Linked DNA regions of Sulfolobus acidocaldarius DSM 639. The protein of the gene in region 2 binds, or shares a complex with, the protein of the main gene of each other region. Links are inferred from orthologs where the notes say so. Each region holds a gene or a part of one and is shown on either strand. Other genes may lie near its edges. The genes, in order: rpl12p and SACI_RS02865.

Evidence for each region.
Region 1: the proteins of SACI_RS02865 (region 2) and rpl12p are in contact, whole or in part, in a crystal structure (PDB 5H7L), measured with the Pyrococcus horikoshii proteins. The link is inferred for Sulfolobus acidocaldarius DSM 639 from one-to-one orthologs. Residues at the interface, in WP_048053510.1 of Pyrococcus horikoshii: Pro161, Met164, Met165, Phe168, Ser169, Ile172, Val195, Glu196, Phe202, Leu211, Ser212, Val213, Met216, Lys222, Phe223, Asn224; in WP_010886059.1 of Pyrococcus horikoshii: Leu100, Ala101, Gly102, Leu103, Ser104, Ala105, Leu106, Phe107, Gly108.

The regions. Positions count from the first base shown.
Region 1 is NC_007181.1:1,242,869-1,246,095, forward strand. The notes cover bases 231-3,123. They hold rpl12p (50S ribosomal protein P1), read right to left. Parts: upstream 1,890-3,123; coding sequence 1,572-1,889; downstream 231-1,571. Other genes in these bases: alaS (alanine--tRNA ligase), read right to left, coding at 231-1,531; SACI_RS06955 (50S ribosomal protein L10), read right to left, coding at 1,931-2,938; SACI_RS06960 (50S ribosomal protein L1), read right to left, coding at 2,935-3,123. Outside these bases: more of alaS, read right to left, coding at 1-230; more of SACI_RS06960, read right to left, coding at 3,124-3,227. UniProt on the Methanocaldococcus jannaschii protein: Forms part of the ribosomal stalk, playing a central role in the interaction of the ribosome with GTP-bound translation factors.
Region 2 is NC_007181.1:481,849-485,135, forward strand. What follows is about bases 316-3,268. They hold SACI_RS02865 (elongation factor EF-2), read right to left. Parts: upstream 2,923-3,268; coding sequence 709-2,922; downstream 316-708. Other genes in these bases: SACI_RS02860 (HAD family hydrolase), read right to left, coding at 316-701; xpf (3'-flap repair endonuclease Xpf), read right to left, coding at 3,121-3,268. In the rest of the region: more of SACI_RS02860, read right to left, coding at 1-315; more of xpf, read right to left, coding at 3,269-3,287. UniProt on the Methanocaldococcus jannaschii protein: Catalyzes the GTP-dependent ribosomal translocation step during translation elongation.

The DNA.
Region 1 (3,227 bases), 760 kb from region 2 along the record:
AGAGAGGAACAGTTGGCTCTATTTTTTTATTGTTTATTTCATCAATAACTTCTTTGGGAATTTTATCCTTCCTATTTTCTCTCACTAGAGCATTTTGATGTTTCTTTGCTACAATGGAGTAGAAGTTATGAGGGATTTCAACGTTAATATTTATATTCCTTTTTCTCGCTTCATCTAATATTAGATCTGGGGAAATACCATTAGAATCGTATATGTTAATTAGTTCATCTAAGTCAACTTTGCTCTTTTTAGATAACGTTGAGAGTATGGAAGGAATTTTGCTTATTGTATCATTATACTTCTCCTCCTCATTTATTACTGCATCAACTATATAGTCTTTATTCTTTAACATCTGTGGAAAATCTTCTTTCCAATAATCAATCTGATCCTTTATTAGTTCATGTAGCTTGACATCACTACCTAATAATCTAAGGACTCTGAGAGCTCTTCTAATTAATAACCTCCCTAGATATCCCTCGCCTGAGTTAGAGGGTACAAGTCCATCTGCTAACATGAGAGCAATTGTTTTTGTGTGATCAAGTACCTGAAATACTCTGGCAGCTCTTGTAAGTTCCTCATTTACATACTTCAAATCAAGACCTAATTGTTTTGCTAAATGCTCCCTATGGGCAGTTATAGTCTCTTTTATGTCAGGATCTATTCTACCTGCGTATATAGCAGCAGCTTTAAGTAACTCATTATTTACTTCACCAACGCCAATCTTTTTGTAGAACGAGCTCACTAAATTACCATAAATCGCATGGAAGGCTGTTGGGGTTCTCTGTGTAAACCATGCAATTCTTTCAACACCATATCCTGTATCTACAATCTTAAGTTTTAAGGGTACGTAATCTTGTCCCCTAATTTCGTATTGCATAAATACCAATGTAGCTAATTCTAAGCCTCCTACTGTTACTTCGAAACACGGTCCTGCATTACCTCCACCCTCCCACCATGATTCTTTAAAGTTTAACTGATCTTCAGGGATCCCTAGTTCTTCTGTAAAGAACTCCTTAGCAAATGCTACTGTTTCGTCTTTCCAATAAATTTGTTTATCAGGATAATTGAATGCATGATGAGCAGCCATTTCAAATGTGGTCAAATGCCTTCCAAATGTTATTCCTACGTTATCCACATCTTCTAGTCTTATACATGGCTGAGAAACTACCAGTGGATTTGCAGGCGGTTTAGCTAATCCGCTCGTTACAAATGGTTGAAAGTCAACTATACTAGCTATAGTAAGATAAAGATCATCTCTCCACTTGGCAACTACAGGTTTAGGTGGAACTATGGTGTGTCCTCTCTTTTCAAAGAATCTTAGAAATTTTTCTCTTGATTCTCTCACTGTTAATGGGGGAGATTTAATCTTGATATCAAAGAAGTAATAGTCAGTACAAGGAACATCTGAACAATTTTCCTTTGACTTATCTAAAGTCCAAAATGGGGTAGAACAGGATCTACAAATTTTTCTTTCATATCCTCTTGACAGAAAAAAGTTTAACCTGTACTCGTTCTCGTTTGCTTTGACCATGGTAAAAATGATATTTGAAATGGTAAAAAAGACTTTCTTATTAACCGAATAGTGATGATAAGCCTCCGCCTATCTCTTCTTCGCTTGGTCCTTTCTTTTCTTCTTCTTTCTTTTCTTCTTTCTTCTCAGCTGCCTGCTGTGTCTGTTGACCTGCAGGGGCTGCTACTGCTGCTACAGGCATTGCAGTAGCTGTCTTCAATATTTCGTCTATATTTACTTCTTTTAAAGCAGCTGCTACAGCTTTTAGTCTAACTTCGTCCACTGTTATTCCTGCTGCACTTAATACATTCTTTATGTTTTCCTCACTTATTTCTTTCTTAGCTGCGTGCAATAGTAAACTTGCGTATATGTACTCCATATATAATCACCTTAAAATACATAAAGAGGTGATATTTAAACTCATCCACCGAATAGTGATGATAAGCCTCCGCCTATCTCTTCTTCGCTTGGTCCTTTCTTTTCTTCTTCTTTCTTTTCTTCTTTCTTCTCAGCTGCCTGTTCAGAGACCTGTGGTTGTGCTTGTATTTGAACTCCTAAATCTACTTTTCCGCTTATTGAAGAGGCAACAGCGTATGCTTTCATTACTGCTTTAGTAAATACTGCCTGTGCTGTCTCTTGAGTTATATAACCTATCTCACTGGCTAGAGCTAATGCATTTCTCATAGCTTTGGTTGCTGTAAATTCAAGGACCTTTGGTTCTGGGTACGCTATTTCTGTGGCTACTGCAAATGCGTTAATATGAGCTTTTCTGATTTCATTAGTATAATCATCAAGGTTAATTGATAATTTATCTCCTGGGATTATTACTCCATTATCATAGGCTATCTTAATGTTTAATTTTACATATACTGGCATTATTCCTAGTTTTTGTAATATTGGTACAATATCTGCTGGTATCTCATCTCCAGGCTTTGCAACTGTTGTGTCTTGTAATATGTGAATTTTTCCATCCTGGACTTTTGTTTTTATTTTCAACTTTCCGAAAACACTGAGCATGGGACCTGCTGCAATACCTGTATCTCCTGCTGGTACAACAACCTCCTCATCTGCCTTATCTCCTGGCAGGGCATATCTCTTTAATTTAAATTTTGATAGGAATAACTGTAATTCGAAGGGATTAGTATCAGTAAATATAAAGGCATTAGGTCCAGTTAGATAGCTTTCAAATAATTTAGTGTCATACCCTGCATTTTTGAGTGCTATGTTAAATAAGTTGTTTTTAGTTACCTTTATGTCAGCTTTTCCTCTTAATTTTTTCCTTATTTCATGAAGTTTATCTGCAGGAAAACCCTCTATATTAGCTATTATTATAGTTTTATGGGTTTTTAATTTTTCAGTAAGTTCAGCTACTTCATCTACTTTCCATTTTGCTATTTTTTTAGTTGTAGTAACTGCCAAACCGATCACGCTCTTTTAACTTTTACAGCTTTACCCATTGTTGTTTTAACATAAATATTTCTTAGATTAGTTTCTACCTTTGCTTTATTCTCTATTGCATTTAATACGGCTATCGCATTCTCAGCTAAGTCTTCAGGCTTCATGTCCTCAGTTCCTATGAATACTTGAACTTGTGGCTGATCCTTGGTCTTTACTAGAACTGATCTCTTGAATCTATTAATATATTCACTGATATCAGCTGTATTGGGTAGAGGTGTAGGAAACTTACCTCTAGGTCCTAAGGCGGGTCCTAATATCC
Region 2 (3,287 bases):
CTAAGATTATTTACTACATAATCAGCATAGAGTTCTGCGAACTTAACCTTATTTTTTCTATCCACTAAGATGGATTTAAGACCAGCCTTCTTAGCGGCTAAACAGTCCTTTATAGGATCATCTCCAATCATTAGGCATTGAGATGAGAATAAACCAAATTTCTCACAAGATATTATAAATGGTTGAAGGTCTGGCTTGGGTTTTATATTGTTTTCTCCACCTATAACTATAATATTAAAGTAGTGTAATAGTGGAAATCTTGATAACCTAAGCCTCTTATCTCCTCCCTCTCCATCGCTATTAGTTATTATCCCTAATCTAAATCCCTTCTTTTTTAAATATTCAAGTAAGTCCAAGGCATCCTCATAAGGAGTATTCTGCGAGGCTATACTCCAATATAACTGAGTCCACTGATATAATTCCTCAGATTCCGCCGAAACGTTTAATTGATCTAGAACTGATTTCCACCAGGACTTTCTGTCATATATGCCGTCCTCATTCATTTTCTTTGCTCTAGAGATCACTAATTCTGTTATTTTATCTTGACTTATTTCAGATGAATAATTATCTTTAACGAAATTATATATATCCTTGGCTACCATATGCAGAGCATTATCTTCTACTTCATCAAAAGAAACTAATGTATTATCAAAGTCAAAAAAAATTGCTTTAACGTCCCGAAATAAATTATTCTCCTCCATAAAGAAATCACGATATGAAATCTTCAACTTTAGGCAACTGCTTGGGCTTTCCTTTTCTTTCCCTAATCTTCATAATTAGATCTACTAATATTGAATCAGGAACCGGTGCCCATCTGCTAAACTCTGTACCCCAGAAGGCTCTTCCTGCGCTTGATGCTCTTAGCTCGCTTGCTAACTCAAAAGACTCACCAACAGGTATTTCAGCATATACCCTTGCCACATTTCCAGTTTGAACTACATTTATAACCTTTCCTCTCTTTCTTGTAATAACAGCGGTTACATTCCCTAAATACTCCATTGGTATTCTTATATCTAATTTCTGCAATGGTTCTAACAATGTTGGTTTAGATGTTAGAATGCCTGCAAATATTGCATTCCTAACCGCAGGATATAGCTGTGCAGGACCTCTATGTGCAGGATCTTCGTGTACTACAGCATCATGCAATACGACTTTAACCCCTCTTACAGGCTCAAACGCAAGGGGTCCTTCTTTCATTGCAAGCCTAAAACCTTGAAGCAATGTATCCATTATTTCCCTTAGGTGTTGAACACCGCTAGTGGCATCTATAAAGACATTTATATTCTCGTCAATAGCAACTATTTTCTTTGCCTCATCGTAGTCCCATTCAGCCTGATCTCTCAAGATTTTAGCCATCTCCTTATTATCCATATCTTCTTTTATTGTTCCGTTCGCTATTAGATCTATAGTCTGGTTGTTCAATGGTTCTACACTTATATATAGCTTGTTGTGTTTGTTAGGAGACTTACCCTCAAAAACCTGACTCTTGTTCCTTATACTCTCTCTGTAGACTACTATAGGAGGAGTTGTTACTACATCTAATCCATAATTCTCCTTTAGTAACTGCAACGAAACTTCTAAGTGAAGGAATCCCATACCTGACAGTAAATATTCGCCTGTCTCTTCATTTATCTTTACTACTAAATTAGAATCTTCTATGCTTAATTTCCTCAAAGCGTCTATCATCTTTGTTAAATCTTTAGGATTCCTAGGTTCTACAGATATGGTGACTACAGGTTCTGATATATAATGTAACTTCTCAAATGAGCCAAGAACACTGTCCTTAAATCTAATATCAACTCCTGTTTCTCCGGATCTTGCAGCATCCATTCCCAGAGCCGCAGCAATATTACCTACAGGTATTTCTTCAGCTAACTCCCTTATTGCACCCATGTATAAGCTTACTTGTAATATCCTCTGCTGCCTCTTAGCATTCACTAACCAAACTTCTTCTCCTGCTCTTAAAGTACCTGAGAATACTCTACCTGTAGCTACTAAACCAGCGTGAGGATCAACTTTCATATCGTTTATCATCATAACTATTGGACCATTTGGATCGGCGTTAATCATTGCTTTGGCTATTTCACTATCCAAATCACCTTTCCAGATTTTGGGAATTCTATACTTCTGGGAATCTCTTGGGTTAGGTACAAACTTTATTACTGCATCTAACAATGCCTCGTGTATAGGCACCTTACTTGCCAGTTCTTCAATCTTAGCTTTATCGCCACTAGTGTAAGCATTCACTACATCACTAAATTTAACTCCTCTTTTTCCAGCCATTGGCACACTAAAGCCCCACTTATCCTTAGCTGAACCAAAGACAACGTTTCCTAGCTCCGGCTTTATCTTCCACTGATCTTTAAACTCAGGCTCACCATATGTCTCTATTAGGTTATTAACTTCTATAATCAAATCTATTAATCTCTTCTGAATTTCTTGAGAACTAAGCTTAAGCTCTTTTATGAGTCTGTCTACTTTATTTATAAATAATATAGGTCTTACCCTTTCTTCTAAACTTTGCCTCAGAACAGTTTCCGTCTGTGTCATTATTCCTTCTACGGCATCAATAACCACTATAGAACCGTCTAAAACTCTTAAACTTCTGGTAACTCTACCACTGAAATCTACGTGTCCTGGCGTATCAATCAAATTGATTACATAACCTTTTCCATCTATTTCGTGATACAAACTAATGTTTGCTGCTTTTACTGTAATTCCTCTCTGTTGCTCTACTGATAGATAATCTAATGCAAGCGCTTCTCCAGCAACTTTTTGTGAAATTATTCCTGATGCAGCTAAAAGTGTATCACTAGTAGTTGTCTTACCGTGATCAACGTGTGCTATAATCCCTATATTTCTTACTCTTGTAACATCTTTCATTAAACTAAGCACTTGTTCAACAGTCTTATATCTTGGCAAGGTCTAAATCACCAGTTTACGAATAGTAAGTTAACTTTTAAGTATTAAAGTGTGTTGGATTTAGATTGATATACTCATAATCTAGAGAATCTAAAGAACTAATATAAGTAGCTAGCTATTTTATACTTAAAATTATAAATATATAGATATTTTAATGAAACATAATTTAGTCTATTGAAATGGGTATAGATATGCCACTTAGTCATTATTATTTCTATCCTCAGCAAGGAAATCTGCTAAAGACACATTTTTCTTAGTACCGTTATCAGATGAGTATGCAGTGTGTAATACTTTGTATATTTCTTCTGCTCTTTTTCTACTTCCTAATGCTTTCTCAAGATCCGATATAGAAGCTTTACAAATAT